4 regions of the Fictibacillus sp. WQ 8-8 genome follow, and region 4 is predicted to be linked to each of the others. Evidence: riboswitches for the same ligand, from Rfam matches in the RefSeq annotation. Region 4 holds a riboswitch; each other region holds the start of a gene.
What was found. Region 4 has a riboswitch for S-adenosylmethionine ahead of M1K46_RS14630 (homoserine dehydrogenase). Riboswitches for the same ligand answer to the same signal wherever they lie in the genome.
Positions count from the first base shown of each region.

Region 1 (7,956 bases), on a different contig from region 4:
AAACAGCTTGGATACTTCACCGATCCGGCGTATGTTTTCTTTCCGGTCCTCGTCTGAAAAGCCAAGATCATTATTTAAGCCGTGGCGTATGTTGTCGCCATCCAGCACATAGTTTTTCACCTGCCGCCGAAACAGTTCTTTAGCAACCTCATTGGCAAGAGTCGATTTTCCTGAACCCGATAGCCCTGTCAGCCATATTACGAAACTATGATGGGCATTTTGTGTTCTTCTGTCTTCCTTTGATACGGCCGCCTGGTGCCATGTAATGTTCTGTATTTGGCTCATCATGTTCCTCCTTATGCGGTTACTGTTTTTTCTTGCAGACCTTTGATCAGTACTTCTACGACTTCTTTGCGGCTGAAGGTGGCTGGCGGAAGCTCTCCATTTCTCAGCAGTTCCCTCACTTTAGTGCCTGACAAAATCACATGATCCTCTTTGCTGTGAGGACATGTTTTCGATGAAGCCATTCCTTCGCACTTTGTACAATAGAAGCTATGTTCAAAGAACATCAGTGTAATGCCTAGTTCTTCCGGAGTAAACCTGGAAAAGATTTTTTGTGCATCATACGTCCCATAATAATTACCCACACCTGCATGATCCCTTCCAACGATAAAGTGTGTGCATCCGAAGTTTTTGCGGACCATCGCATGAAAAATGGCTTCCCTCGGTCCTGCATATCTCATCGCTGCCGGAAATACGGCCAAGAATACCCGGTCTTGCGGATAATAGTTTTCAAGCAGGATTTCATAGCTTTCCATCCTCACATCAGCGGGAATATCATCGGATTTCGTTTCTCCAACAAGCGGGTTCAGGAACAGTCCATCTACGGTTTCAAGGGCTGTTTTTTGAATGTATTCGTGTGCTCGATGCACAGGATTTCTTGTCTGGAAACCTACAACTGTATTCCATCCCCTGTCTCTGAAGACTTGGCGGGTTTCAGCTGGATCCAGACGATATTCAGTAAACCTCTGTTTTTCAGGCCTCTTTACGAGAGTGATTGATCCTCCGACATAGTAAGAAGGGCGTTCCAGAAGTTTTTTAACCCCAGGGTGTGCAGTATCTGCCGTTTGGTAGACTTGCTCTGCTTCATGCTTAATGTCCGGGCGGTAAAGGTCTTCCACCTCGATGACTCCGTACGTTACACCCTCAAATACGAGCCTCGCCTGATCTCCTGCTGATAGCGTCCTGGCTTGTTTTTCATGAACTGGAAGGACGATTGGAATGCTCCAAACCGTTCCATCAGCAAGACGTAGAGAATCAACGACAGATTGATAGTCTTCTTCATTTAGAAAACCAGTAATTGGGCTGTAGGCTCCTACACCGATCAGTTCAAGATCACTTAAGGATGTAGCATCCAGTTCCACTTCCTTTTGAATGTGGTCTGTTGGCAGATTTGGTTCATAACGGTTTATCAGCTTTCCTCCATGCGGCAAAATTGATGTCATGTTAATTCCTCCTGTAATTTTACTTTATTATTCGTGAAGTCCACACTCTGTTTTCCCTTGCCCTGACCAGCGTCCTGAGCGGGAATCACCCGACCCGTCAGCCGGAAGCGTGCACGGCTCGCAGCCGATGCTCGGATACCCCTGATCGTGAAGCGGATTGTAGGGCAGATTCTGCTTGTAGGCGTATCTCCAAATTTCCTTCCACGTCCAATGGATCAGCGGACAGATTTTCACGGATTTAAAACGTTCATCCTTATTGATGTACTGAACATTGCTCCTCCCTGCCGACTGCTCCCTCCGGAGACCCGACAGCCATGCCGGTGCTCCGTTCAGTGTTTCCTCAAGAGGGACTACCTTTCGTATATAACAGCAGAGGTTCGGTTCTCTTTTCCATAACTCGCTGCCATGCTTTTCCGCCTGTTCCAACAAGGACAGCGAAGGCTTCTTCATCTCAATCTTCATTTCCGGATATCTTTTTTTCGCCTTTTCGATCACCTCGTACGTTTCCTTGAAGTGAAGGCCTGTATCCAGGAAAACGACTCTTGCATCTGGTTTGACCTTGGATACAAGATCCACCAGGACACTGCCTTCTATTCCGAAGCTGCACGCATAAACGAGTGCATCTCCATATTGCTCATACGCCCATTTCAGTACTTCGAGTGCCCCCTTCGTTTCACTGTCTTCCGGAAACGTAAACTCCTGTTCTTTCCATGTGTCAAACTTGAGCATGTTAACCACCCCTCCAATGAAAAAGGCAGCTTTAACCATAAGCAGCCATCCTGCTATGTTAAAACCGCCTCTAGTTTTCTAGTCAGCGAATATTTATTTAAAACGTACCTTTTCGTTTTTTTCCAGCTGAATCAGCTTTCCATCCTGAACAATTAACGTGATGGACCCATACTTGATACTGTTCAGCATTTCTTTTAACTGTTCAAAAATTTCATCCTGGCTTTTACCGTTTACCACATCAGAACCTCCTCGTTTAATATGTTTTGTTAGGTTTTTTTAGGAATTAAAATGGCAATAAAAAAACCTTTCCATTTCGGAAAGACTGACGAGGTAAACATATTACCTTATCTTCCAAAATGTAATAAACATTCTGCTGGAGTTAGCACCTTGCAAAAAAATGCAGGTTGCCGGGTTTCATCGGGCCAGTTCCCTTCACCGCTCTGGATAAGTTTTTTTATTTTTTTAAATAATAACACACATTTATGCTTTCGCAAACCCTATTATTCTTATCGGATTAAAAAATATTTATTGAAATATCCGAAAATTTTATTGACAGACTTTCATTCCATTGAATATAGTAGATACTAAATTCGAAAAGAGATACACTGCTGATCGGAAAAACCGAAGGCTCTTAACTTTACTGTTAAGGGCCTTTTATTTGTTAGGAGGAGTAAAATGAAAAAACTGATCATCCTGGCCCTGATTGGACTCGTTGCACAACTGATTGACGGGTCACTCGGAATGGCTTACGGACTGACTTCGACTTCCCTGCTGCTGGCCTTTGGAATCGCTCCGGCGGTTGCTTCGGCTTCGGTTCACTTTGCAGAGGTTGTTACGACAGCCGCCTCAGGTGCATCACACATCAGGTTCGGTAATGTTGACCGTAAAATTATCTTTCGTCTCATTATTCCGGGATCCATTGGGGCATTTACCGGTGCCTGCTTTTTATCCAATCTTCCTGGCGACGCAGTAAAACCGTATATTTCCTTTTTCCTGCTGTTCCTTGGTTTCTTTATTCTGTACCGATTTTTATTTAAAAAGAACACCAAGCCTGCTGATCATGAAAAAGCGTTCAGCCGCAAGCAGCTCATCCCGCTCGGACTTGTTGCTGGCTTCTTGGATGCCACCGGAGGAGGAGGCTGGGGACCGGTAGCCACACCTGTCCTGTTAGCCAAAAACGGCACAACAACAAGAAAGGTCATCGGTTCCGTGGATACGAGCGAATTTGCTGTTGCCGTTTCTGCTACACTCGGTTTCCTCATCTCTCTCGGATGGGAGCAGGTCAACTGGATGTGGGTTATCGCCCTCATGGCGGGAGGATTAATCGCAGCACCGATCGCAGCATGGCTCGTCCGCATTATCCCTTCGCATATTTTAGGTGTGGTTGTTGGAGGATTGATTATTGTAACGAACGCCCGGACGCTTTTGCAGTCCGCTGGAATCTCCGGTACAGCACTGCAATCGGTCTATACCGTGCTGGTCGTCGTTTGGCTGGCGGCAATTTTCTTCAGCATTAGAAAAAATAAAAAACATTCTTTCTCAGCTGGACCACAAACTGAAAGCACTAATCTCCACTGACACATCACAAACAATAATTTATACCAATAAAAGCTGACTCAAATGAGTCAGCTTTTATTGTATTCTTCTATTTCTTCACTTCAATAATGAACGGATAGGTGATCACTTTCCCATTGATCTTAAACTCCGCCCACAATTTATAAAGTCCAGGTTCCTCAAATTCCGTCTCAAATTTTGTATCTTCAGGAGTGGAAGGATGAACGTGGACATATTTTTCTCCTGTATGATCTAAGACCACAACATGGCCACGTGCTCCAAGATAAGGTTCAGGTTTTGCATCACCCATGCTAAATTGCAGCGTAACAGGCTGGCCAGCTTTAAATTCTTTTGGCGTCAATGATACCTTGTGTCCATCAATTGTTTTTGAAAAGGTGGTATCTGCCTTCAATTCTGGCTGGTGAGTATGATTTCCATGGCTTCCCGCTTCAATTTTCAACGGGGCAACGGCATAAGCTTTATTTTTGGGCTTGATGTCTACAAATGCTTTGTAGGTTCCAGGCTGCAGTCTGTGCTTTACTTCAAACGAGCCTTTACTGGTCTTTTGAGGATGAAGGTGATTGTATTGTTTTAAATCTTCGCTGACCAGAATGAAGTGCATCAGCTTTTCATGATTGACCTCCAGCTCATCGAAAGGCCTGCCTTTTTGATCTTTTAACTGAATCGAAATGACACCATCCTTGTAGCTGACGGATGGCTTAACTTCACTTTTGGCCAAATCACCAGAACTATGTCCATCATGTTCTCCATGTTTATTCCCATGGTCCATGCCAGGCATTTCTGAATGACCATCTTGATGGCCGGCCTGCTCCCTCTTCCCGTCCTTGCCTTCTAAAACGTCATAAACAGCATAGCCAGCCATGATCAGAATGAGGATACCAACAGCAGACAGCACCCAGTTGCGGATGTTTTTGCTTTTCATCAAAACTCACCTCTACAGTGTTTAATTTTTTGGAGCCTAAGCGCGTTCAATACAACGGATACCGAGCTGAATGCCATAGCAGCCCCTGCGAGCCACGGAGCCAAAAACCCGCTGGCAGCGATTGGGATGCCAAGTGCATTATAAGCAAACGCCCAAAAAAGATTTTGTTTAATGTTCCGTATCGTGCGCTTGCTCATAAAAATAGCGTCAGCAATACTGTTCAGATCACCGCGGATCAAGGTAATATCAGCTGCTTCCATCGCTATATCCGCTCCTGTTCCGATTGCCATCCCGATGTCAGCTGCAGCAAGTGCTGGTGCGTCATTTATACCGTCACCTACCATTGCTGTTTTTCTGCCTTTCTGCTGAAGTTTTTTCACTTCTTCAGCCTTTCCTTCTGGCAGCACTTCTGCAATAACCTGCTCGATGCCAGCCTGATCGGCAATCGCTTTTGCGGTCCTTGTGTTGTCTCCGGTAATCATCCATACATCAATGTTCATCGCATTTAAACGGCTGATGGCTTCCTTGGATGTTTCTTTTATCGTATCGGCCACAGCAACCATCCCGCTGTACTCTCCATCTATAGCTGCGAGCATCACCGTCTTGCCCTGCTCTTCCAGCTCTTCCATTTTTTCAAGAATAGCCTGCAGTGGTATATCATGATCATTCAACAGCTTTCTTGTACCTATAAGTACTCTTTTTCCATCGACCACAGCCTGGATACCGTGTCCGGGTATGGCTTCAAATCTGCTGGAGGAAAGAGGCATGAGGTCCCGTTCCGTCATTCCCTCAACAATTGCCTGGGCGAGAGGATGTTCTGAATTTTTCTCAGCGCTACCAGCAAGAACTAACAGCTCCTGCTCAGAAAGCCCTGAAGCAGGCAATATATCTGTTAAAACCGGTCTTCCGTTCGTGACTGTTCCTGTTTTATCTAAAATAATGGTATCGATCAGGTGTGTATTTTCTAGATGCTCCCCGCCTTTGAAAAGAATGCCGAACTCAGCTGAACGTCCCGATCCGGCCATGATCGATGTCGGGGTTGCCAGACCGAGCGCACATGGGCAGGCGATGACAAGAACGGCAATCAGTTTTTCAAGAGCTCCTGAAAAATCTCCGGGTACAAGCCAGAAAAACCAAATGAGAAAGGTTACAACAGCCAAACCGACGACAATCGGAACAAAAATCCCAGAAATTCTGTCTGCTAAGCGCTGAATCGGTGCTTTTGAGCCCTGTGCTTCTTCCACCACTTTAATGATTTGGGATAACACTGTATCTCTTCCAACCTTCGTTGCCTTGATTTTCAAAAAACCATTACGATTGATCGTTGCTCCAATGACCGTGTCTCCTGATGCTTTATCAACTGGGACACTTTCCCCTGTCAGCATGGATTCATCGACAGCAGAATAGCCTCCAACAACCTCTCCGTCAACCGGGATTTTTTCACCTGGTTTGACTGAAACAACATCTCCTGCTACAACTTCTTCCAATGGCAGTTCCAGCTCTTCTCCGTTACGGATTACAAGCGCTGTTTTTGCCTGAAGTCCCATCAGTTTTTTTATGGCCTCAGAAGATCTTCCTTTTGCCCTCGCTTCAAACAATTTACCGAGTAAAATCAAGGTGATGAGGACAGCCGAAGTCTCAAAGTAGAGTTCAGGCATGTTATTGCCATTGGCTGCTGCCTGTATGGTCAAATAAAGGCTGTAAAAATAAGCGGCGGATGTACCCAATGCAACGAGTACATCCATATTTGCACTTTTATTTTTCAATGCTTTATATGCACCTGTATAAAATTGTTTCCCTACAATCAATTGAACGGGCGTTGCCAAAGCGAGCTGAACCCATGGATTCATGAACATATCAGGCAGATAGATAAAGGAAGTGAACGAAAAATGGCTGGCCATGGCCCATAAAAGTGGCAAAGAAAGAATAAGTGAAAACAGGAACTTGCCGGTTTGGTTCTGAATTTCCTTTTCTCTGAGATCAGCAGCCTTATTTCCGTCTGTCTCTTTCAAACTTGCCCCATATCCAAGGTCTTCTACTTTTTTAATCATTTCAGAAACAGATATCTCAGAAGGCTGGTAACTGACCGTGGCTGTTTCCAGCGCTAAGTTCACATTCGCATCCAGTATGCCATTCAGTTTCTTTAACCCTTTTTCAATTCGAGCAGAACAAGCAGAACAGGTCATTCCGCTTATATTGAATTCCACTTTATCTCCCGCAATATCATAGCCGAGATCTTTGATTTTCTGTTGAAAATCTTTCGGCCCTGCTAATTCAGGATCATAAACCACTGTTGATTTTTCCAGAGCAAAATTCACGTTTGCATCAGAAACACCATCCATTTTTTTAAGGCCTTTTTCAATTCTCAATGCACAGGCAGCGCAAGTCATGCCAGAAATCGGGATACTCATTTCTTTTGATTTATCACTCATAAGAATACCCTCCTATACCCTTATAGGGTATATTCATTTCCAAAAGAGAACGTGCTGTTTAAGCACGGTCCATTTTGGTCCTTTCAATTAGGCAATATCGTATCCTTGTTCATCAATGGTTTCTTTAATTTCTTCAAGATTAACTTTTGTGGAATCAAACTCTACTTCAACGGTACCTTCCTCCAGCTGTACTTTAACATGATGAACACCGTTTAATTTCCCTACGCTTCCTTCTACAGCATTGACGCAATGTCCGCAAGACATTCCTTTTACATTCAGCATGATTTTCTCCATCACTATACCTCCCTGATGTATGATTTATTTCATTAATTTTTTCACAGTTACCAAGAGCTCATCGATCACTTCCAGCTCGCCCTCCTGGATTCTTTCCACAACACAGCTTCTCATATGTCCTTCAAGAAGCAGTTTCCCGACACTATTTAGCGCTGACTGAATGGCTGATAATTGGGTAAGAACATCATCACAGTACGTATCACGTTCAATCATACCCTTTACCCCCCGAATCTGTCCTTCAATACGATTTAAACGGGTCACCAGGTTGCTTTTCATTTTATCAGAATGGTGGCTTTTTCTTTCTGTTGAACAGTGTGATTCATGTTCTTGAATTTCCAAATCAACCAGCCTCCTTTTCCCTTTCATATTACCATACCCCCCTACCCTATGTAAAGAAGTAAAGAACAGAGTAAAATAATTTCTCATTTACTCTTCCCCGTTTTTTGTATGTATACTCTTATTTCAGCAAAAAGTCCAAAATAAGAGTGCTCTTACCTTAACTGCACGATTTACCAAAGGTTTTCCAGGTTGCGATTTTTCTTGCATAGCGAAGCAATTC
Region 1 covers NZ_JAMXKG010000001.1:121,731-129,686, forward strand. Annotated here, with positions in the region: gene cysC (adenylyl-sulfate kinase) at 1-285, opposite strand, end outside; gene sat (sulfate adenylyltransferase) at 297-1,445, opposite strand; gene M1K46_RS00610 (phosphoadenylyl-sulfate reductase) at 1,473-2,174, opposite strand; gene M1K46_RS00615 (YezD family protein) at 2,268-2,384, opposite strand; SAM riboswitch class I at 2,516-2,625, opposite strand; gene M1K46_RS00620 (sulfite exporter TauE/SafE family protein) at 2,850-3,752, shown strand; gene M1K46_RS00625 (hypothetical protein) at 3,820-4,671, opposite strand; gene M1K46_RS00630 (heavy metal translocating P-type ATPase) at 4,671-7,103, opposite strand; gene copZ (copper chaperone CopZ) at 7,191-7,397, opposite strand; gene M1K46_RS00640 (metal-sensitive transcriptional regulator) at 7,422-7,763, opposite strand; gene M1K46_RS00645 (hypothetical protein) at 7,894-7,956, opposite strand, start outside.
Region 1: linked by a shared signal. The riboswitch ahead of M1K46_RS00615 (YezD family protein) and the one ahead of M1K46_RS14630 (homoserine dehydrogenase) in region 4 are both predicted to bind S-adenosylmethionine.

Region 2 (7,956 bases), on a different contig from region 4:
ATTTCATCTTTTCGGTGGCCTGAATTAAGGAAGAAGCGGTAACCCAAGCATCTTCGCAGGAGTGCCCTGTCGGCAGGAGTGCTCCTTTAAAGCCAAGGCTATCTGCCGCCTGCGCAATCTGGCGAAGATAGGAAAGCGTGATAGGCCGTCCTCCTTCTGATGTTCCCAAATACCGGCTGTCTCCATGTGTCGGCAAAAACCAATATACGTTCATGCTTTATTCCCCTTTCCATCAATGTTTCCCGCAATTTGCAGCTCCGCTTTTTCTAAGTCCTTGATGTACGTATCTTTCTTTACCTCATCGATCAGTTCGTTTAATGATACAATCAGCCGCTTCTCGATTTCCTGATCAAACGCAACTTCACGGCCATTGTTATGCTGCAGCTGCAGATCGATTAAATAAATTCCATTTAATATGTTCCTTGCTCCAATGGCATAAAGAACAGGCTTTAACGCGTAATCGATGCTCAGAAGATGGGCGATCGTACCGCCCGTTGCAATGGGCAATACACTTTTTCCAGAGAGGATATCTTGTGGCAGCAGATCCAACAGCGACTTAAGGACTCCTGAATAGGCTGCCTTGTACACAGGTGTTCCAATAATGACAGCTTTTGCTTGTTTTATGCTCTTCTCAATGGCTTTCAGATGAGGACTCTGAAAATGGCCAAGAAAAAGATCTTCCGGCGGGACATCAAGTACTGAAAAAGATTCTGTTTCAAGCCCCCCTTTCTGGGACAATTCACTTAAATATCGAAGGACGATTCCCGTTCTTGAGGTTACAGAAGGGCTGCCTGATATGGTTACAATATCTGCCACAATAAAATCCTCCCTTAAATGTTCTTAATAAAAAAGTTGTGGAGCGCTTTTGCCAGCCCTCCTGAACCGAACGTAACGTGTGTTTCACGGCATTCTTTGCCTTTTCTCCTCTGGACATCGTTCAGGAATTCAAGAATGTACACTCTCCGATAGAGAATGTTGCGTATTCCTTTCTTTGCAAAGTAGTTTTCAATCGTGTTGTACAACCCTTTATTCACTCCGTATTTTTCCTTGCAAAGCCCTGTGAACTGAAGATCTGTCAAATTCACAAAGTTCAGCTGTTCCTTCGTGATCGATGCAATAAAGTCTTTGGGTCGCTGCCATTCTCTCAAAGACGTTTCTCCCATGTTTATCCCTCCATCAAATGTTGGCGTCTGGTCATTGCTTCTTTAAAACCTTCTCAACAAACTTGTTCTCTATGACTTTTGAAGTATCCAGCTTTTTCTTGATGCCACCTACTTTGTATAGAAAATCAGCTTGTTGCTGATGAGCTTTTGCAAATTCTTTGGTTGTCGGAGATAGAATCAAATCGGCCCGCTTTAAGACCGTGCTGACGATTTCCGGTTCAAGTTTCTCTTTTTTAGCGATATCTACCGTCACTTCATCCGGATGGTTGATAAACTCTTGTCTGACTTTCTCATATGTCTTTAGGAACAGTACCGTTAAATCAGGATGTTCCTTTGTGAACTGAGTCCTTGCCACCAAAAAGCTGGGCGCATTAATATTAAGGTCTTCTCCATCAGCCAATGACTTCGCTCCCGTTTGATAGATGGCTGTGGTGGCATACGGTTCCCATGTTGACCAGGCATCCACGGAACCGTTATCAAGTGCAGGTCTAGCTTCATCTGGCTGCAACTGTACAATTTTAATATCCTTGTCAGTCAACCCTGCTTGATCAAGCGCCATATAAAGAAAGTTATAGGCACTGCTTCCTTTAGCCACCGCAATTTTCTTTCCTTTTAAATCTTTTAACTCTTTAATCTTGCTTCCTTTTGGTATGATGATTGAATTTCCCTTTTTTCCATTCGTCGTTACCGCGATCGCTTTAAAATCAACGTTGCCCGACTGTCCGGCAATAAGAGGAGTTCCTCCGGTTGCACCGAAATCCAGCCTTCCAGATGCCAATGCCTCAAAGTGAGGAGGGCCGCTTTCAAATTCACTCCATTTTACTTTTACGCCTTCTTTCTCAAACGCTTTTTCAAAATATTTCTTCTCACGTGCATACGGCAGAACACCGGTACTTCCCTGAACTCCGATGTTGACCGTAACATTCCCTTTCTGCTCCGCGGTGGTGGTTTTCTCACTGCAGCCGGAAAGCATATTAAGCAATAAAATCAGTGTTAATACACCCGCAGCTATTTTTCTCTTCGTTAATTTCATCCGTTTTCTCCTCTCCTGTTATGTAAGATTTTGATCAGCCGATATAGCTGTCACGCCATTTCAGAAGCCGCTTTTCAAAATATCGGACCAGTGAATCTGATGCTTTGCCGAAAACCGCAAAAATGATAATGCCTACAAAAACGATGGACGTTTGAGAAAATTGCCTCGCATCCATGATAAGATATCCGATGCCTTCACTCGATCCCATCAGTTCAGCTGCGACCAAAGCCAGCCACGCCGCACCTAATGACAGCCGTAAACCGAGCAGAATATTTGGTAGTGCAGCAGGGAGAATGAGTTTTGTGATCTGTTTCCATTTGCTGAATTCAAGCACCTTCGCTACATCAAACAGTTTAGAGTCCACACCGCGTATCCCTAGGAACGCATTCACATAAAGCGGAAAGAACGCAGATTTTGAGATCAGCAATATTTTTGACAGCTCGCCAAAGCCAAACCAGAGAATGAATAAAGGAATTACAGCTAACGATGGAATAGTCCGCAGCATCTGAAACGTAGGATCAAGCGATTGCTCTGTTTTGCTCGAGAAACCAACTGCCAGCCCGGCCAGAAGTCCAAGTCCCCCGCCAATTAAAAATCCTGTAAGTGCCCGGAACAAGCTGATTTTAAAATGGGTGAATAATTCCCCGGTACGGATTAAGTCCTTAAATGCGATAAGGATTTCACTCGGCCTTGGCAGCAAGGTGGCAGAAATAAGTCCGTAAGCACCTGACAGTTCCCAAATAATGATGATAAAAACGGGAAATGCCAATCCTCGTGCCCAATGGGATAGAAATGGGTTTTTCCTCTGTTTTTTTGATGCTGTTTCCTTGATGCTTTGTTTTCGTTCTACAGTCGTTCTCGTTAATACCCCAGTCTGATTGCTCATTTTTTCATCTCCTTTATATCGTTATCGGACGGTTGCTGCTCGCTCGCTTTCCTCCACTTTTTCAAATTCACTCAATACCCGCTGTCGTATTTCCTGGAAAGCAAGATCTGTTTTTCTCCGTGGATGAGGCAGTTCAATCGGTATGACCTCCCTGACTGTGCCTGGCCGGGGATTCATGATCACTACAGTGCTGGCGAGATAAATGGCCTCATCGATGTCGTGAGTCACAAATATCATCGTCGTCCGATTCTTCTGCCAGATATTGAGCAGTACCTTTTGCATATGTGACCGGGTAAAGGCATCCAACGCTCCAAATGGTTCATCTAAGAGAAGAATCTTAGGATTTCTAAGCAGGGCTCTTGCGATGGATACCCGCTGTGCCATTCCTCCCGACAGCTCTTTTGGATAGGCATTTTCAAAGTCCTCCAACCGTACCAGCTTAATCAGCTCGCGAACTTTTTCTTGTGTAGCACTTTCTTTCACAGGCAAGTTGGCCGCGATATTTTTTTCCACGGTCAGCCAGGGAAACAGCCTGGGTTCTTGAAAAATAAACCCTTTATCAATGCTCGGCCCGGATACTTTTTGGTTATCCAGCAATACAGAGCCCTCATGCCTTGTATCCAATCCAGCAATTATTTTTAATAATGTGCTTTTTCCGCAGCCGCTCGGGCCGATCACTGTAATAAATTCTCCTTGATTCACATCGAGATCTATTTGCTCAAGTGCTTTTGTCACGCCTTTTCCTGTTTCAAAACTCCGATTGAGTTTACTAATTTGCAGTAAAGTCATATCATATCTCCCTTCTTCCCTGCGTTTTTGCAAAAAGAAAACAACCGGAACCCTCCTTTTTAAGGAAAGCCTCCGGTTGTCCGGTCGACGAAACGTTTTGAACATTTGCAGCGAATAAAATTCCCCCTTTCAAACGGAAACAGTTTATGAAAAAAAGAAAACCAAAAGGCCATGTCTGCTAATGTTGAGACACGGCCTTTGGTTTACCAATCAGCTGCACGATATTTTTTTACTCAATAAAAAACTTCCTCTTACATCTCATGGACGTGTAAGAAGAAGTTAAATAGCGTTCTACTTCTCTTATCGTCCAAGCTGATGCTTGTTGGATTTGGCACAGTTCTCTCGTTAAAGAGTCCGCTGCCGAGGTTTCGCAGGGCCAATTCCCTCCACCTCTCAGAATAAGAAAAAATTTATGGAGTTTTTAATTCATATAATCCTCATCGGATTAATAGTTATTAAAACAGGTATGCAATGGAAAGTCAATAACTTTTTTGAAAAATCTAAATTTTATTTACGTGAATGCTTACTACATAAATCCAGCCGTCCTTCCTCATACTATCTTTTGGGAGGTTGTTTTGTTATGTTACTTTCATTGTTAACCGGTATGCTGCTGGCCGTACAGCCTGTCTATACGCCTGAGAGTATATCATTGATTCAGCAAGGCCAAACCATCGCAATTATTGATCGAAAAGACTTTATGGTCCCGCTGCCAGGTACGCCTATCATAGACGGTGAAAAATTCGAGTCGTTTGCTGCAAAATTGGAAGGTCAGGTTTACCGTCCGCCCCTTAATGCAAGAATTAATGATTTAGGAGGAATTACTCCTGGAGAAAATGGTTCCATGCTCTACAAAAAAGCGTTTAAAGAGCAATTCTATGCCAGCTTTTTCAGCAAGGGGCCTCATAAACTTGAAGTCCCTCTATTAACCGTCCACCCCAGGGTTGACAGTGAGCTGCTTGGAAATATCAGGACCAATCACCTTGCTCAGTATGTCACTTATTTTAACCGTTCTCATTCATCCAGGACCCATAATATTTCACTTGCCGCAAAAGCGATTGATAATCAAGTCGTGTTTCCTGGAGAGACCTTTTCCTTTAACGGGGTCGTAGGCAGACGGACTACGGACAAAGGGTACATGCGTGCACCTGTTATTGTTCGTGGAGAGCTTTCAGAGGGAGTTGGCGGAGGAATCTGCCAGGTCTCCTCTACTCTTTTTAATGCCGTGGACCGGGCTGGACTTCATATTGTGCAGCGTTTTTCACACAGCCGAAGTGTACCTTATGTTCCAAAAGGCAGGGATGCAACCGTAAGCTGGTACGGGCCTGATTTCCGTTTTCAGAACCGTTATAACCAGCCGATCCTGATCCGGGCCAAAACCTATGGAGGGAGCATGATGGTGATGATTTCATCTTCTGATGTCATACATGTTCCTTCGAAAAAACATTGATTCTTCCGCTCGGATAAGAAATGTGTCAACATTGTTAACCATTGAGCAAACCCATTCCAATTTCATAATTGCGGTGTTAGAATAAACGAGGATTTGATCATCTTGGAGAGAAGTGATGACATGAAAAGTCTTCCGTTTTTCTATATGCTGTTCTTAATCAATGGATTGCTGCTTGCCGGTGGATTAGTAAGTCCGACTTACCTTGTTGTTGCCCGCTGGAGCATGATCTTCTTTAATATAACGGCCCTTGCTGCTCTTATTTATTTCAAAGAACACGGCAAGGGAGCAAGATGGAGCAAAGTTTCTTCCCGAGGCCGTCTTGTATGGTGGGGAGCTTTCTTGTTCAATGTTGTTTCTGCAGCGAATGAAGTTCTGCATTCCGGACTATTTCAATAATTTAAATTTACAGCTCAGCGTAATGCTGGGCTTTTTTATTTTCCCTTAAAAGCAAGCAAACGGCTGCCCAAGTGATGGATTAGAGTTGAAAAGCCTCTTCCCCATTACTTGCAGCTGTTACTTGATATCCTTCTTTTACTAAAAAACGTTCTACCGTTTCTTGTATCGAGAGATCATCTTCGACCAGCAGTATTGTATCGCTCATGGACCGCACCTCAACTAACTGTTTAACGGTACTTATAGAAAACCTCTTTGAATCAATGTTCGAATCCACTTTGGGCTAATTCTATTGCTAGATTTTCATATTAAAAAGACCCTTGAGCCACTCTGATTCATCATTTAACAGCCTGGATAAAAAACGAAGCTGCGGAAAGGGCACCAGATTAAGATTACGGTCCATCTTCTCTCTTTCTACAACAATTCCATTGCGGGCTATATACTCACCAAAAGTCAGCGTCCTGCTGCAAATTATCACAATATCTGCCGGTTTCAATAATACAATCGCTTTCGCTTCAGAAGATGGTACAGGCTTATCCATGGACTCCCCAAAGTACATGACAGAATATTCACCGTTTACACCTTTAATCAGAACGGGAGCCATTCCTTGTGAATCCTGTGCCCTCACTTTTGTTTCAGGATAATTCCAGCTGGGCGTATGATAGGTCACTGGGGAATGGATGGTTTTTACATTCATGCCCGATTCTTCATGCAATTCCCGCACCGCTGTCTCGATCGGTGTTTCATATCCTTCCCGATGCCCACCCAGCCTGACGACTCCTAGCTGATCCCCTTTCCTTGTCGGACCGATCTGAAACGGGAAAAGCCCTTTATAGAAGACAAAGATTCCAGCTGTCACAAACTGCTTTTCAAACTCTATTGCTCTCATGTTTTATGCCTCATGACAGGATGGAATAGAAATTCTTTGATCACCCTGCTGAATTTTTCAGCTTCTTCTAAAAAAGGATAATGATTGCTGTCATTAAAAACTTCCAGCTCGGCGTTAGGGATTAGTTCTGCAATTTCCCTAGAGAAAGGAAGAGGGCACTGGACGTCATGTGCTCCGCAAATCATCAAAGTTCTGGCAGTAACCTTGTGCAATTGTTTCGTAATATCAAATAGCAGAATTTCCCGTGCAAAAAAGTTCATGCGGGCAGCAGACATCGATTTGTGGACATCCCCTGTAAAATATTCATCATACCGATCTGGCTCATGCAAGGAGAGTTTCGTCCGCTCCCGGGAGCAGCGGCTGCGTTCTTCTTCTGATAGGTTCGTTTTCAGGCGTTCGATCAGCATTTGCATCTTTTCAAACTGTGGGTGCTCCTGATGATAGATACAATAGGGCGATGAGGAGGCATATTCCCTGGCTGCGGAACCGGCAATGATTAAAGAATCAATGGATTGAGGATGCCGCATGCCATAGACAAGCCCAAGCATTCCCCCGGTAGAATGTCCGGCAACGTTCCAAGACTGAATGCCCAGCTCCAATCTAACTGCTCCCAGATCGAGCACCGTCTCAATCATACTGAGCTGATACGGTTCGTGCGCTTGTTCTGACCTTCCCGCTTCTCTCAGATTTACTAGAAATACTTGGTTTGTTTCCGTAAATGTATCAGCAAATCTGTCACCTGTCTCATTAAACTCTGAATAGAGATGGGCCACACATAACGCAGGTCCCTGCCCTTTACTAAACACTTCAAAGTTTCCGCGTTCCGTTGAAATCATCTTCGTTTCCCAGCGTATCATCTGCTGACCACCATCCAGATCCTATAATTTCCTGACCTTACACTCTACCTATATACTCCATTTGAGTTTTATATCCTTTTCCAATGCAACCGGATTTTCCCCTCGTAAACTTTTTGTCGAACGATTCTAATTCACTAAAATGATTTTTACCATTAAAATAAATTTTAACGATAAATTAATTTCAATTGCGAGAGGAGTTTTTATATGGAAAGCAGTTTGGCACAGGAAGCAAAGGTTATAAAAAAGGCATCATTTGGAGAGGTTTTTGCCAACCGGCAGTTTTTATTTTTATGGATTGCCAGTATTTTTACAGGGCTGTCGTTCTCTATCTATTTAATTTCAGAGACCTGGTTTGTTATACGTGCTCTAGAAGCCCCATCAAAGCTTGGAATTATTATGATGCTCACCACCATTCCACGGGTACTGCTCATGTCAATCGGCGGCGTTCTCGCTGACCGGATGAAGCGGTCGCATGTGATCTTCATTTCCAATCTGACGA
Region 2 covers NZ_JAMXKG010000009.1:96,282-104,237, forward strand. Annotated here, with positions in the region: gene ssuD (FMNH2-dependent alkanesulfonate monooxygenase) at 1-214, opposite strand, end outside; gene ssuE (NADPH-dependent FMN reductase) at 211-816, opposite strand; gene M1K46_RS18905 (hypothetical protein) at 831-1,163, opposite strand; gene M1K46_RS18910 (aliphatic sulfonate ABC transporter substrate-binding protein) at 1,195-2,196, opposite strand; gene M1K46_RS18915 (ABC transporter permease) at 2,231-3,082, opposite strand; gene M1K46_RS18920 (ABC transporter ATP-binding protein) at 3,104-3,871, opposite strand; SAM riboswitch class I at 4,169-4,276, opposite strand; gene M1K46_RS18925 (VanW family protein) at 4,452-5,318, shown strand; gene M1K46_RS18930 (hypothetical protein) at 5,421-5,714, shown strand; partial or broken gene M1K46_RS18935 (DNA-binding response regulator) at 5,809-5,919, opposite strand; gene M1K46_RS18940 (NUDIX domain-containing protein) at 6,007-6,600, opposite strand; gene M1K46_RS18945 (alpha/beta fold hydrolase) at 6,597-7,457, opposite strand; gene M1K46_RS18950 (MFS transporter) at 7,662-7,956, shown strand, end outside.
Region 2: linked by a shared signal. The riboswitch ahead of M1K46_RS18920 (ABC transporter ATP-binding protein) and the one ahead of M1K46_RS14630 (homoserine dehydrogenase) in region 4 are both predicted to bind S-adenosylmethionine.

Region 3 (7,956 bases), on a different contig from region 4:
AAATGAGAGGAACTAAGATCATGAGTTTGATGCACTATATTTTTCGTACTTTGATTATTGTTCTGCCTGCAACCTGCCTGGCCGGGGCTGCTGTCAGCTACGGAAACGGTCTTCAGGGACAGGCTTTCTTTTACACTACCCTGTTCACATCCTTAATGGGACTGGCTGTAGGGATTCTATCCGCGTGTTTGAACCATAAGCGGTTTCTTGCACCAATGAATCCGATCAACAACTACCTTCATGACTTGGCAAAGGGCAGTATGGGAAGCCGATTGAAGGAGGAGGAACTGGGTCAGCTGAAGTCCATTGCAGTGAGCATTAATCATACGGTGGATTCCTGGGCACATGTGTTAACAGTCATTCAGAAGGCATCTAAATCGATCAATGAGTACTCCAATCATCTATCACATGGTGTCAGGCAAACAACGGGGGCAGCTGAACAGATCTCCGGAACGATGGAAGAGGCGGCCAAGGGAGCAGAGCATCAGGTGTACAGCGTTTCAGAAGCAGCTGGCCTCATCCAGCAGATGACAGAGAGCCTTCAGCATGTTGACCAAAGTGCGCAGCGTGTTTCCAGCAGCATTCATGACACACTTGATAAAGCGAATATGGGAACTCAGTCCATCGGATCGGCAGAACAGCAGATGAACGCGATCTTCACGAATGTAAGTGACTTGTCCAACACGGTAAAAGGGCTCGGAGACCGCTCCAGTGAGATCGGAAATATCGTGGAAGTGATCAAAGGAATTGCTGAACAGACAAACCTGCTGGCATTAAATGCGGCTATTGAAGCGGCAAGGGCAGGAGAGCACGGAAAAGGCTTCGCCGTCGTAGCAAGCGAAGTAAGAAAGCTTGCCGAACAGTCCGGAGAAGCAACTCAGCAGATCAGTGACATCATTTTTCATATTCAAAATGAAACCGCTCAGGTGGTACAGACGATGGATCTTGTCAATGCTGAGGTCAGCGAAGGAATTGGTGTTATGAATGACGCAGGATCCTCCTTCAAACAGATTCAGAACTCCATTCAGTCTGTAACTGAACATATCAGCCAAGTATCAGGTGCAGTACACGGAGTTTCTGCCGGAAATGAACAGGCGGTTTCGTCTATGGACACGATTTCAGCCATTGCTGCTGAAACAGCCAAGTCTTCTCAGCAAGTGCTGGCTGCTACACAAGAACAGTTAGCTTCGATTGAAGAGATGTCAGCCTATACGGCTTCACTCGATGAACTTGCGAAAGAAATGGAAGAACTCACTCATACCTTTACTATGTAGTGAAAAAAGAAGCAGAGAGTCTGCTTCTTTTTTATGATTAGCTGATGATCGCGGATGTCCCTACTAATGATTCCGGAGTTCTTCCGAGTGCCAGAAGGCTGATCTTGGCATAGCCGGCATTGGGGCAGCTGGAGATGGTTTTTCGCAGTGCCTCGATGTCTTTATCTGATAAAAGTTTTTCAATCTCACTTTTATAGAGGCGGATGACGGACCCTTGAACAAACTCAGGGGAATAGCGTCTGCAATCTTCATTCATAATAAGACAGCCCATGTATTGATATTTAAACTGAAGTGCACGAGTCAGATTGATGATGTGCACCCATTTTTCATAAAGAGAAGGGTACGTGCGTTCAAGGTTTTCTAAGGACTCTTTTGCTTCTTTCAATTCGCTGTGGCTGCATAACGTAATCATACTAATGCTCCTTCCTGCTGCCAAGGTTTTCTTAGTGTAATAACCTCAGCCAACTCCTTGCTTCGTGCTCTGCGGATCTTGCGCATTTCTGCACGGTCTTTCGCAGTATCAAAAAGGAATTTTTCTTCTTCTGTTTCAGGGATGACTGCCGGTACTTCAACCGGACGTTTGTCTTCACCTAAAGCAACGAAGGTTAAAAAGGCTGTAGCTGCGATTCTTCGTTCCCCAGTGATAATATCTTCAGCGATAACTTTACAGAAAATCTCCATAGAGCTTTTTCCTGTATAGGATACGAAAGACTCAATGCATACTGAATCGGTCTGGTGAATCGGATGCAAGAAATCAATCGAATCGGTTGATGCGGTTACACATGTTTTTACACGTGCATGACGTCGCGCCGATAATGAGGCGGCACTGTCGAGTTTTTTCATCAAAACTCCGCCAAACAATGTGTTGTAGTTATTCAAGTCACAAGATAAGACCTGATCTGTATTTATAATGCGGCTTTCGCTCGTTTTTTTAGCTTCCAAAACAATCTCCCTTTCTCATCGTTACATCTTTTTATATTGGGACGCATTATCGTTTTTGCGTTTCCCTCTTACAGTTTCCTAGTGTACGCCTCCAAGAAAAGGAAGTAAAATTGTTATTTTTCATCATTTACATAGACGAAATCTATGTAAATGCTTTCAGATATACAGAAAAGGCATAGATGATTAAATGCAAAAGGCGGCTCTCCAAAGAGAACCGCCCCGTTATTTACTCTTCTGATAATTGTTCTTTTGCGTAGCTGAGCCACTCTTTCGCGGCAAAAGATAAATACTGATCTTTGTTCCAAATCAGGGCGAGATGCCAGCTGATGGAAGGATTGACGACTTTAATCGCACGCACTTCATCCGTCAGATGCCGGCAGATGCTCTCGGGCAGCAGGGAGACCCCTAATTTACACACGACCATCTCCTCGATAAAGGACCATTGTGAGCTTTCTGACGTAATGTGCGGACTGAAGCCAGCCTGATTGCAGGAGGAGATGATGCGGTCATGGAGGACGAAATCTTTGTTAAAAAGGATAAATGATTCCTCTCTTAGCTCAGCTAAATTTATTTCGTCCCGGACAGCAAGCGGATGGTCAGGATGGATGATGAGCCGCAAGTCCTCTTCCATAAAAGCAAAATACTGAAACATATCGGTGTTTGTCGGGAGCACGACAACCCCGATATCCAGTTGAAGGCTGGCCACTTCTTCTTCGATTTTTTTTGATCCGTCTTCCATAAGCTCGAAGGTAATGTGGGGATATCTGTCATGAAAACTGCCGATCAATTTTGGAAAAAGACGGGGATCAAAAATCGGAGGAAGCCCAATCCGAATATGCCCTTTTTTTAATCCGAGCAGGTTGTCCAGCTCCATCTCCAGGTTGTTGAATGCTTTATCGACCAGCTTGGCCTGGTCAAATATGGTCTGTCCGGCATCCGTAAGTGTCAGTCCCTTTCGTGAGCGGTCAAAAAGGACAACCCCAAGCTCATCCTCCAGATTCTTGATCATTTTGCTGATGGTTGGCTGGGTGATGAAAAGGGCATCAGCCGCCCGTGTAAAGCTGTTATATTTTGCCACTTCAATAAAATACTGTAATTGTTTAATATCCACGAATGCACCTGCTTGTCCGGTCTTTTTTTGTAGTGTATCACGAGATCTGAATAAAAACCAAAACAGGGCTTAGGTGCATATACTGTTTTATTGAAACTGGGGAAGGCAGGGATGCGACATGTACAGACAGCGGCAGGTAGTCGATATGAAAAGAGGGAATGTCATCGGAGACGGTTCGCTGGATACGGTGTATCTTACTGCTGAAAAAACAGCGGATAGTCCATACTGGGTGAACATTGCGGCCGTCGTTCAGGACGGCAGGACCAACCAGTACACGCAGATCCCTATTAAAGAAAATTCAGGATACAATCCAACCCTTTTTCTCGGTGATTTTACAGGTGACAAGGTAGAAGACATCATGGTGGTCATGGATACAGGAGGCAGCGGAGGCATGATCACCGCCTATGTATTTTCCTACAGAGGAGGGCAGTTCGGGCCGCTTTTTGACTCTGGTGTATTCAGTGACCAATGGAAGTACAGGGTTTTTTATCTGGACCAATATAAAGCACAGGTGAACAGCTACAACCTGAAGCAAAAATTTATCATCGATTTGAGTACGAAGGACAAGGAATACTTGTCTGAGATTTACTACCCGAATGGAAAATTAAAGGCTCCCATACAAGGATTTGTCTCATCTTTAAGCGGTCTTTACCCGGTGGACTTTGACCGAAATGGCGTGTATGAACTGCTGGCTTACCAAAACATCGCCGGCCGATATAACGCTGACCGCCTTGGCTATGTCCAGACTACCCTGAAGTGGAATGGCCGGGAGTTTGGTGCGGAGGTGCAGAACGTTGTGATCTTTGGCGGGGATATCCGAGGATAAGCCTGGTGGATTAACCTCTCGTTGTGGAGAGGTTTTTTATATGATAAAAAAACCATTGACTTTCTCCCTTTCGCAGATTAAAGTAATAACTATATTTTCTAAAAATTAAATATTCATTCTCTTATCAAGAGTGGCAGAGGGACTGGCCCTATGACGCCCAGCAACCGTTCCGTAATGGAATTGGTGCTAATTCCAGCAAAACAGCATGTCTGTTTTGAGAGATAAGAGAGGACGAATCCGTTATACATATGCGATGAAACCTCTCTTTTTCCAGAGAGGTTTTTTTACGTGGTGGGGCTTATTTCGCTGGTTCCGTGCCCCCTTGAGAAGAGAGATATACAAAAAAGGGAGTTGGGGAAATGAAACGATTCATTAAAAGCGCGGCAATCTCCGCGGTGGCTTTATCACTTTTATTAACGGGCTGTTCATCCGAAAGCAATACCGCTTCATCAGCTGGCAAACATGAAAAGGTTTCGTTCGATAACGTACCGAAGCGGTTTGCCAAAGGGCAGGGAGCCCGAATCAAGGTTATCCGTAAAATCGGCGGTGATGATCATACAGCCCAATTTTTAGCAGGTGCTAAAGCGGAAGGAGAGGCACTTGGTTTTACCGTTGATACCTACACAGCAAACGGTGATACCGCCAAGTTCCATGATGCGATTGCCCAGGCGGCTGATGAGAATTACGACGGTTTTATCATCTCTCACGGTGATGATGCGGCTACCATAAACGATATTAAGAAGCTTCGGGAAAAAGGAAAGAACGTGGTGACGTTTGATTCCAATCCGAACCTCGCGAAAGTAGGCGGTGTCACACTTACGTCTCAGGACGATGAAGCCCTTGCCAAGCTGGCTCTCGATCAGCTCGTTAAAGAGAACAAAGGGAAGGCCAACATCGTTTATCTTTGGGTAGACGGGTTCCCGCCGATGGTGCGACGCAACGCCGTCTATAAAGAAACATTGAAGAATAACCCGGGAATCAAGGAAGTAGAACGCTTTGGCGTTGCTTCTGCAGATACGTCGGTCCAGACGCAAAATGCGGTGACGGCCATGCTGAACAAACATAAAAAAGGCGAGATTGATGCCATTTTTGCCACATGGGATGCCTTTGCGATCGGGGCTGCACGTGCGATTAAAGAAGCGGGACGCAACGAAATCAAAATTTACGGAATTGACGTCTCCAATGCAGACCTTCAAGAAATCCAGCAAAAAGAAAGTCCTTGGAAGTACACGGCTGCTGTTGATCCTAAGCTAATTGGGGCAGTGGATATGAGAATTCTTGCTAAAAAGCTTGCGGGTGAAAAAACACCACAAAAATATGATTTGAAAGCTTCTCTCGTTTCACAAAAGGATCTTCAAAAATCAAACGAGGGTGTGAACATGGTCAACCTGTCCAAGGAAATTAAAGGCTGGGGCCAGTCTGATGCGTTTGAGGAAGATTGGATGAAGACACTTAAGGATCATTACCAAAAATAACTGAAACTCTCAGGAAGAAGAATGGGACTTGAATAGCCTAATAAATTGAACCGCACAAGAAAAAGTGAGCTCTTTCTTGAGTTCAATTTTCGGCTATTCAATTTTACAATTGCTGGCTCATACTACACCAGCAGTCCCATTCCATGAATGTAAAGTAAAAGATTTGAGGGTCTCTTGCACACATCAGTATGTGATGTATGTAAGAAAGCTAATCAAAATGCAGTTTTATTTATGCAAAATGAAAACGCACACTCTCTTTTTAAAGTTAGGCTCTTTTCTAAAAGATTGTTGCTTTGTGATGGTTTTTGTATTGATTCTTCATCGACAGGTTGATTGGAGTGTAAGGTGCGAGACTCCTGTGGGACTAGCGTGACAGGTGAAACCCGAAGGTGCTTGAGCCGAGGGGTTCAGCGCACGCCCCACGGAAAGCGAGCAGCCTGGAACGGAAATCAACTCCTCCCAAGAGCAATAAAGATTGCGAAAACAGCCTAAAGTTAAGAGAGTGTTTGCTTTGAGGGAAGGGGAGAAGCAGATGGCTCTGTTGGAGATGAAGGATATAAGTATTGAGTTTCCGGGTGTAAAAGCGTTGAATCGTGTGAGCTTTGCCAGTGAAACCAGCCGGGTTCATGCGCTGATCGGAGCGAACGGGGCTGGGAAATCGACCCTTATGAAGATTCTGTCGGGAGCCTACAATCATTACACGGGCGAGATTCATTTGGACGGAAAAAAAGCGGCCATCACTTCGCCGAGAGATGCCCTGGACGAAGGAATTCAAATCGTCCATCAAGAGGTTGACACCGCGCTGATCCCGTATTTAACCGTTGGTGAAAATATTCTGCTGCATGATCTGGTCAACGAGATGAGTAAAAAGCAGCTTGTAAGATGGAAACAGCTGCATAAGAAGGCATCGCAAATTTTAGAAGAGATGAACATCAACGTCTCTTCCAAAAAGCTGGTCAGTGAGCTTACACTTGCTCAAAAGCAGATGGTTCTCATCGCCCGAGCGGTTTCAGCACAGTGCCGTTTTCTAATTTTGGATGAACCGACTGCGCCGTTAAGCCATTCAGAAACAAACGAACTGTTCCGGATTGTCAGAAACCTGAAGTCTAAAAATGTAGGCATCATATTCATTTCTCACCGGCTGCCGGAAATCTTTGAAATCTGTGATGACATTACGGTGATGAGGAACGGTGAGTTAGTCATAAAAGAATCTATTTCGGAAACTTCAATCAACCGGATCATCGAGCAGATGCTCGGCAAGGCGCTGGATGAGCAGTTTCCTGCCTTGAACGGAAAAGTGGGAGAAACTGTTCTTGAGGTAAAAGGGCTTTCTGACGCCGAGAAGATCAAGGATTTGAACTTAACGGTCCGTGCTGGTGAAATTATCGGAATCGCGGGACTTGTAGGAGCAGGAAAAACAGAGCTGTGCAAAATCCTGTTCGGCTGTACAAAAATTACAGCAGGCGCTGTTCTTCTCAAGGGGAAGAAACTGAAGCTGAAAAACCCGCATCAGGCGGTAAAGCATGGCCTGGCTCTCGTTCCGGAAGAACGGAGAAAAGAGGGGATTCTGGTCGCGGAATCGGTTGCTGCTAATCTAACAGCCGCCAATCTTGGACAGTTCTCCAAGGTACTAAGTTTTCTGGATCGCCGGGCGGAAAAACAAAAGGCTGTTGAAATCATTCAAACCTTAGGCATTAAGACGCCATCTGAGAAAACGAAGGTTCAAAATCTTTCCGGGGGAAATCAGCAAAAGATTGCGATCGGCAAATGGCTCATCGCAGATGCCGATGTTTATATTTTTGATGAGCCGACGAAGGGTGTAGATGTAGGTGCTAAGAAGGACATTTTTGAACTGATCTCCGCGCTGGCAAAACGGGGCAAAGCCATCCTTTATGCGTCCTCAGAGTTTACAGAGATCTTAGGTATCACGAACCGTCTTTACGTGCTGTATGACGGACGCAGTGTGAAAGAGCTCGAAACCTCAGCAGCGACGGAAGAAGAGCTATTATTCTATTCAACAGGAGGAAGGTAGATGGAGCTTTCAAAACCAATACCGGCCCAAGTTTCTCCAAAAAAGAAATTTGAGCTGTTCGACTTTTTTTATAAATATGGAACGATCTTAACCATTCTGGTCTTAATTGGTGTGTTCACTGCGGCCAATCCATCCTTTGTGCAGGGACATAACCTGATGAACATTTTACGGTCGATCTCCATCGTTACCATCATTGCGATCGGCATTACGATATCACTGTCCGTCAACGGATTTGACCTTTCTGTCGGATCTGTGGCCTCTCTTTCGAATGCCATTGCGATCTCAATGTTTGTCTG
Region 3 covers NZ_JAMXKG010000008.1:170,690-178,645, reverse strand. Annotated here, with positions in the region: gene M1K46_RS18270 (methyl-accepting chemotaxis protein) at 21-1,274, shown strand; gene M1K46_RS18265 (hypothetical protein) at 1,312-1,686, opposite strand; gene M1K46_RS18260 (acyl-CoA thioesterase) at 1,683-2,216, opposite strand; gene cidR (cidABC operon transcriptional activator CidR) at 2,443-3,327, opposite strand; gene M1K46_RS18250 (hypothetical protein) at 3,446-4,153, shown strand; SAM riboswitch class I at 4,272-4,381, shown strand; gene M1K46_RS18245 (sugar ABC transporter substrate-binding protein) at 4,513-5,628, shown strand; gene M1K46_RS18240 (sugar ABC transporter ATP-binding protein) at 6,161-7,660, shown strand; gene M1K46_RS18235 (ABC transporter permease) at 7,661-7,956, shown strand, end outside.
Region 3: linked by a shared signal. The riboswitch ahead of M1K46_RS18245 (sugar ABC transporter substrate-binding protein) and the one ahead of M1K46_RS14630 (homoserine dehydrogenase) in region 4 are both predicted to bind S-adenosylmethionine.

Region 4 (7,956 bases):
AGCAAAGTGGCGGTTACCGTACTGATTGCCTTCTTTCCCATCGTCGTCAGCACGTATGATGGTTTGAACCATCATGACCGAGATTATGTGGATCTTCTGCGTTCCATGGGAGCACGGAGATGGCAGGTCTTCAAAAAGGTGCAGCTGCCAATGGCGCTTCCGGCTTTCTTTTCAGGGATAAAACTCGCCGCTGTATTTTCAGTAGTAGGAGCGACGATCGGCGAATGGCTTGGTGCCAGCGAGGGGCTTGGCTATTATTCCAGAAGAATGTCGGGAAGCCTAAATGCAGAAGGAGTATTTTCTGCCATTTTTCTATTGTCATTGCTCGGGATGTGTTTGTTCGGAGCAGCTGCACTCGCAGAAAAACAAATGTTTAAATGGAAAGCTAACAGAGAGGATGTACAACATGAACAAATGGATAAAACGAAGTAGCTGGCTCTTCTTTGGGAGCCTGCTTCTCCTTTTAAGTGCTTGTTCCTCAGGGGACACAGCCAATCAAGGAGGAAAAGGGGATCTTAAAAAAGTCAGCATCATGCTCGATTGGTATCCGAATGCAGTACATGCCGGCATTTATGACGCCATCAAAAAAGGATATTTTAAGAAAGAAGGCATCCAGGTTGATGTGAAGATGCCAGCAGAAACGAACGATCCGTTAAAACTGGTGGCTGCCGGCAGGACCAATCTTGCATTAACGTACCAGCCTCAGGTCGTTCTTTCCAGGTCAGAAGATATTCCTGTTGTTTCCTTGGGAGCGCTGGTCAGGCATCCATTAAACCATTTGATGGTTCCTAAAAACAGTTCGATTCGTTCACCCAAAGATCTGGAAGGGAAGAATGTAGGCTATCCTTCTATTCCCATCAATGAAGCGATGGTCAAAACAATGGTGAAACATGATGGAGGCAATCCTGAAAAAGTGAAGATGACAGATGTCGGCTGGGATATCATCCCCGCGATGGCGGCTCACAAAGTCGATGGAATATCTGGAGGGTATATTAACCATGAACAGATTCTCTTGAATAAAGAGGGCCATCCTGTACGGTCCATTGATCCTGTAAAGTACGGTGTTCCTGATTATTATGAGCTCGTTCTTGTTTCCAGTGAAGATGGACTGAAAAAGAACCGAAAGCTTTACCAGAAGTTTTGGAATGCGCTGGAAAAAGGCCAAAAGGATGTACACGATTATCCGGACCAGGCACTGAATGTCTTATTTAAGCATGAAAACAAAGAATTCCCGCTGGATCAAAACGTAGAAAAGAAAAGCCTGCAGATCCTGCTGCCTTTAATGGACAGCGGAAAGAAGCCTTTTGGCTATCAGGACAAGCGTTCATGGAAAAAGGTTTCGGATTGGCTCTATGAAACCGATATGATTAAAAAGAAGGAAGATCCACGGAACGCTTATATTAATTTTGAGCAATAGAAGAATAGACTCCTCGAAAATGGTTACGGTAATAACCAAAGAGGAGGTGCCGTTATGGCTAACAGTGAAAAAATCCGCAAGCAAAACGCTGAACAGCGAAAAGGAAAAGCTGATATTCCAAAAGGAACGTTTGCTGATCCGATTGCCAATCAGGGAGACATAGCTGAAGCAAAAAATATCAAAGAGAATAAATAGCAAGGAGGGCGTACTCTAATCAAGGGGTGCGCTTTTTCTTATCTAGAAAGAACGATAGTATACAGGTTATGATGGATTCAGATAAAAGGGGGAAGACGTTGTGCTGACATGGGAGAAGAGCGGTCCTGACAAAACTATGGACGAACTGGAGATCATGAACACCAATCCGTTTTACAATAAGCTGTTTTACGGTCGTGGCGAAGTGACATTTGAAGAGGTGACGGAAGAGTTAAAGGGATTGGAAGGATCCCCGAGACAACGCTATTTGATTAAAGCGGATGGCAACAACGCTGCGATCGTTGAGTACATTCTGAACAATCCGAAGGACCATAAACCGTGGCTTGGATTTTTAATGGTACACAGCACTTTCCACAGACAGGGGATCGCAAAGGAAATCTATCTAGCATGCGAAGAAGAGATAAAGAAAAATAACAAACAATACTTGCGTCTCGGTGTACTTAGCGGGAATATCCCTGCGCTTTCTTTTTGGTTCAGAATGGGTTTTGCAGAAATAGAAGTAAAGGAAAGCGAGGGAAAGTTTCTTCATATTCTTGAAAAATCTCTTTAAACCGCTAATCAAGTCCTTTTTCCTAAATTCATTCTTACTCACATAAAGGCGAGTGTGCACGCATATCCTCATTGGTGTGCATAAAAGCTAAACCAGCTTAACATGTGCTTAATGATAGTGCATTAAAATGGCAGGGAAAAAGAATAGGAGTGGAAGGTAATGAAGACATATTGCTTTTTGCAGGAAAAAATGAATTCTGCGACAATTAACAAGCTCGTTCTTAAGGCGAACGAATATGAAGAGTGCCAGATCTATTTTGAACTTGATAACTGCCAGATGAACGCTAAAAGCATGCTTAGTATGAGCAAGCTTCGCGGTATTGCGGGGCTATGCTGCATATCTGCCCAGGGCATGGATAAACAGCACGCATTGGAAGGTCTGAGACAGATCTGCGCTGGGAAAATATAACCATAAGAAATAATCGGGCGAACTATGATTTTTGAACATATTTAGGATTTGTTGAAAATAATTAAGCCGAATTTGAACATAAATCCTTATTTCAGCGATTTGACACATTCATTTCAGCTTTCTGTCCCGACGCACAATAAAAAGCTTGCACCGCATTATTTGGGCCAAGCTTATCTATTGCTTTTTCCTCTCCTAGCTTTCCCCCATCTCAGAGGAGGAATGGGGAAAGTCATCCTTTTGCTTCTTCTTTAATGATGGAAAACAGATGGTCTAACGCATTACTAAGCTGGCTTTCTTCCATTCTGCTGATATAGGCTTCCTGATTCGAATAAAGCTGCTCAATGCCTTGCATAAGGGATTCAGCAGTCAGGTCTTCTTCAAACAGAACTTCGCAATAGCCTTGTTTTTCAAATGATCGGGCATTTTCAATTTGATCTCCGCGGCTTGCTTCTTTTGAGAGTGGAATGAGAAGCATTGGCTTTCTCAGTGACAAAAACTCAAAGATAGAATTAGAGCCTGCTCTTGAAATGACAAAATCCGTTGCTGCAAGGATATCTGCGAGCTCATCCGATACATATTCGAACTGGATGTAGCCTTTTTTCAGAATGGAAGAATCCTTCTGGCCTTTTCCGCAAAGATGAATGATTTGAAAGCGGGGAAGCAGAGCGTCAAGGCTTAATCTTACGGCCTCATTTATTTTTTTTGATCCGAGACTTCCTCCCATGATCAAGATGATCGGTTTACCAGGAGTCAAACCACAGAAAGCTCTCCCCTTGACTGCGATCCCTTCATGCAGCTCCTTACGGATAACAGCACCCGCGTATACCGTTTTTTCCCTTGGAAGATGATCAGTGGTTTCGGGGAACGTTGTACACACTTTGTTAGCGAAGGGGAGTGAAAGACGGTTTGCAAGCCCTGGACTAAGATCGGATTCATGGGTCACAATTGGCACCTTGTTCATCCGGCTGCCGAGGATTACGGGAACGGATACGAAACCACCCTTTGAAAAGACCACGTCTGGTTTTATGGTCTTGATGAGCCGAAATGCTTCAAATGCTCCTTGCATGACACGGAACGGATCTTTAAAATTGTTCCAGTCAAAATAGCGCCTTAGTTTACCAGTAGAGATGCTGTAATAGCGGACGCCTTCGATGGTTTCTGTCAGTTGCCGTTCAATTCCTCCTTTTGAACCGATATAGCTGACTTCCCAGCCTTCTTTTAAGAACAAAGGAATCAGAGCCAGGTTAACAGAAACGTGCCCGGTGGAACCTCCCCCTGTGAATACGATTTTCTTGCCCAAACCTTCCACCCCTTTTATTTATGTGTTTCTATCATACCAAAAATAATCTGCAATGATTCCAGAAATATCTGAATAATGGTTGACGCTCTCCTGTCTGCCGTGATAGAGTAAGACTAATTTAATGAAGCTTATCAAGAGCGGCGGAGGGAAAGGCCCAATGAAGCCCGGCAACCTTCAAGTATTCTACTTGAAAAGGTGCTAAATCCTTCAAAGGTAAAACTTTGGGAGATAAGAGACGGATCGGAACCATACAGCTCTCTTATCTTCGTGATAAGGGGGTTTTTTGTACTAAAAAAATAAAGTGCTACATAACATGTTTCAATCTCATGATAATACTCTTATCCAGAGCGGCGGAGGGAAAGGCCCGATGAAGCCCGGCAACCTTCAAGTATTCTACTTGAAAAGGTGCTACTACCTGCAGGAAAGAACCCTGGATGATAAGAGGAGGCCGGACTGCAGACCTCTTCTTTAGAAAGAGGTTTTTTCTTTTGCCATCATACAGATACCATTCATCCACTAATAAAAAATTTACTTTTGCAGAAGGAGTGATTATGTTGAAAGAATTAAAAATAGCACTGCTGGGGCTGGGGACTGTAGGATCCGGCGTATATACATCCATCATGGATAGAAAAGGTGCTTTAGAAGAATTGCTGGGTCATCGTCTGAAGCTGTCCAGTATTTTGATTAAGGATTCTTCCAAAGCAAGGCCTTTCGTAAAGGGGGTACCGTTGACGTCCGAATTCGAGAAGGCGATCGGGGAAGAAGTGCCTGATGTGGTCATTGAGGCGATTGGCGGAATCGAGCCTGCACGGTCTTACATCATACAATCACTTGAAGCGGGATGCCATGTGATTTCTGCGAATAAAGATTTGATTGCCCGGCATGGAGAAGAATTAACAGAGCGTGCTGCCGCAAAGGGTGTCCGTTTTGTCTATGAAGCGAGCGTAGGCGGAGGAATACCGATTTTGAGAACATTGAGGGAGCTTTTAAGAATCAATCGGATTCAGCATGTAGAAGCCATTTTAAATGGAACGTCCAACTTCATTCTTTCGTACATGAGAACGACAGGTTCCTCGTTTGAAGAAGCGCTGGAACTGGCACAGAAAAAAGGATATGCAGAGCCGGATCCGACAAATGACATCGAAGGCTTGGACGCATTTTACAAAGCGATGGTGCTGAGCAAATGGATTTATGGCGTGCAGCCATCCTGGGAAGAAGTGCAGGTGGAGGGGATTGGAAATGTGCTTCTTGAGGAGATTCAACTGGCTGAGCAGCTGGGGCTTCGGCTGAAGCATCTCGTTCTTTTAAACGATAGACTTGATCTCCAGGTACAGCCTGTATTTGTGGATAGCGATCATCCGCTGTATGGTGTGGAAGGCGTGGACAATGCCGTCCGTATTCAGACAGACCTTCTCGGCTGTTTGACCTTGCAAGGGCCGGGAGCTGGTGCAGAAGCAACAGCAAGTGCCATTGTGGAAGACTTATTATCGATCTATGAAACTAGGGAAGTATATAGAAACAAACCGGCTGTATCAGAACTCTGCCCTAAGAAACAAGAACAAGAGGTGAATACCTACCTTCTCGTCGGTGAAAAAATTGATTTTACAAAGGAAAGGGTTTCAGCAATTGAAAGGCATGGAATCATTTTAGACCGGACTTCTCTTCGTTTTCAGCATACTTCCCTTGCTGCCCTGCTTTATGAAGGACCGCTCCCTCTAGAACAGGAGGATGAGTTTATTCCAGTGAACAGCATCTATCCGGTCCGTCTGTCAAAAAGCGGCAAGGGGGCAGAGAAAGAAAAGGTGCCGGTGGCAGAATAGAAGACAGGAATATCCGTGGAGAGTCGGCTCTCTGCGGATTTTTTTACCCATCATGTTGACAAAGGAAAGGGTTTTACATATGATGGAAGTAACAAAAGGAAGGGAGTTGTGTGGATGAGTGTTCACGTTCTTAACTAAGCGAATTGGATAGTTGGAGCAAAAAGGCCGTGCTTGAAGCGGTTGTATTCTAGATGTCTTTTTGCGGCCACCAATAGTTAAGAACAGCGGTCAGCATACAACATTATCATTTTCGTGTACGTATTTTGTGCAACGAACGATGCCGCGCTCTTTGGGCGTATTTTTTTATGCTTTTTACAGCTTCCATAAGTCAGGGGACAGCTGTATGGAGAGGCGTATCCTTCCACACGAAAATTGATAACAGGCAGAAATGGCGGCGGTCCATTTCTGCCTTTTTTTATTGCATGATCTGGCCCTGTTCCCGGGAAAGGGGGAACTGTTTTATAGATTAGTTATTCGAAAAAATATGAGGAGGCAACTACCTTTGAACACCCATACAATTAACATGCTCGAATTTAATAAAATTACAGAAACATTATCTGCGTATGGATTAAACGAGAGTACAAAAAGAAAAATTTTAGAGCTAATGCCCTCTGGACAGATCACAATCATTAAGAATTGGCTAAGAGAGACGACGGAAGCGGCAGCAATTCTTAGAAAGTCTTCAAGCGTTCCTATTGCGAACTTGAACGGGATCGACCATGTGATGACGATTCCAGATAAAGGCCTTCTCTTAAGCCCTGAACAGCTGCAGCTTATTTGCGGGCTTGCAGAAAACGTAGAGCGTTTGCAGCGGTATATGAAGGACAAAGAATTTCTTGCACCAACTGTGTCTGCTTATGCTTACTCCCTGTTTGAACTGAAAGACCTCAAATCTGAAATTCAGCGCTGTATCCGTAACGGAAGAGTGGATGACGGAGCCAGCAAGCCGCTTGAAAAAGTAAGAAAGAGGATGCTTGCCTGTGAGGAAAAAATCAAAGCAAAGCTGGATCATATGCTAAAGTCACCGGCCTATCGGGATATGCTTCAGGAACCAATGATTTCGGTGAGAGACGGAAGGTATGCCATTCCTGTAAAAAGTAAATTTAAACGGAGCATGGATGGGCAGATCATTGATTCCTCTTCCAGCGGATCCACCGTTTTTATTGAACCGAAAGATGTCCGCAAGCTGCAGGATGAGCTTCAGCTTCTGCAGGCAGAGGAAGACATCGAAACAGCAAGGGTGCTGGGCAGATTAACAGGTCTGGTTGCAGGCTGCAAACATGAGATCTCAGTTAATATTGAAGGGATGCTTCATTATGATTTTATTTTTGCCAAAGCCAAATACAGCATCGCTCTTGATGGCAGAGAGGTTTCACTTAATCGTGAAAAACGGACCATTATCCATGAAGGAAGGCATCCGCTGCTCGGAAGCCATGCTGTTCCTTTGAACTTCCGACTCGGTGAAAACTATGGAGCACTCGTTATTACGGGTCCGAATACCGGCGGAAAGACGGTAGCCATAAAAACGGCAGGACTGCTGACGCTGATGGTTCAGTCGGGGCTTCATATTCCTGCAGGAAAGGGGAGCGAGTTTGGAATCTATTCAGAGGTGCTGACAGATATCGGTGACCATCAGAACATTGAACAGTCGCTGAGCACATTTTCGGCGCATATGACGAACATTATCTCCATCCTTCAGAAGGCCGGTCCTGATACGCTTGTCATCCTCGATGAACTTGGTGCAGGAACCGATCCTGCTGAGGGAATGGGGCTGGCTGTAGCCATTCTTGAAGACTTGTTTGAGAGAGGCGCTTCCATTCTAGCCACGACCCATTACAGTGAGATTAAAGATTTTGCTTATCTTACTCCAGGATTTGAGAACGCATCGATGGCTTTTAACCTCGAATCTCTAAAGCCGCTTTATGAGCTGAAGATTGGGGAAGCTGGTGAAAGCCAGGCCTTTTCCATCGCGTGGAAGCTGGGTCTCGAACAAAAGCTGATCACAAGGGCAAAACAAATAACGAGCAAAGAGGTTTCAGAAAAGAAAGAGAGCACTATGTTCGATTTACTGCATGTAGAAGCACAAACGCAAATGATAAGGAAAAGAAGAGAAGCAGAAGAAGGGAGAAACCGCAAGATACGAGAAGCAGAAAAGAAAACGGAAGAAAAACCGGAAGCCCGGACGTTCGAAGTGGGGGATCGGGTGTATGTATCCAGTTTAAAAACGGCGGGCATCATCTGTTCGGAA
Region 4 covers NZ_JAMXKG010000006.1:83,675-91,630, reverse strand. Annotated here, with positions in the region: gene M1K46_RS14660 (ABC transporter permease) at 1-432, shown strand, start outside; gene M1K46_RS14655 (ABC transporter substrate-binding protein) at 407-1,417, shown strand; gene M1K46_RS14650 (hypothetical protein) at 1,472-1,612, shown strand; gene M1K46_RS14645 (GNAT family N-acetyltransferase) at 1,713-2,180, shown strand; gene M1K46_RS14640 (HPr family phosphocarrier protein) at 2,340-2,588, shown strand; gene M1K46_RS14635 (undecaprenyldiphospho-muramoylpentapeptide beta-N-acetylglucosaminyltransferase) at 2,818-3,888, opposite strand; SAM riboswitch class I at 4,014-4,123, shown strand; SAM riboswitch class I at 4,224-4,332, shown strand; gene M1K46_RS14630 (homoserine dehydrogenase) at 4,443-5,708, shown strand; gene M1K46_RS14625 (endonuclease MutS2) at 6,211-7,956, shown strand, end outside.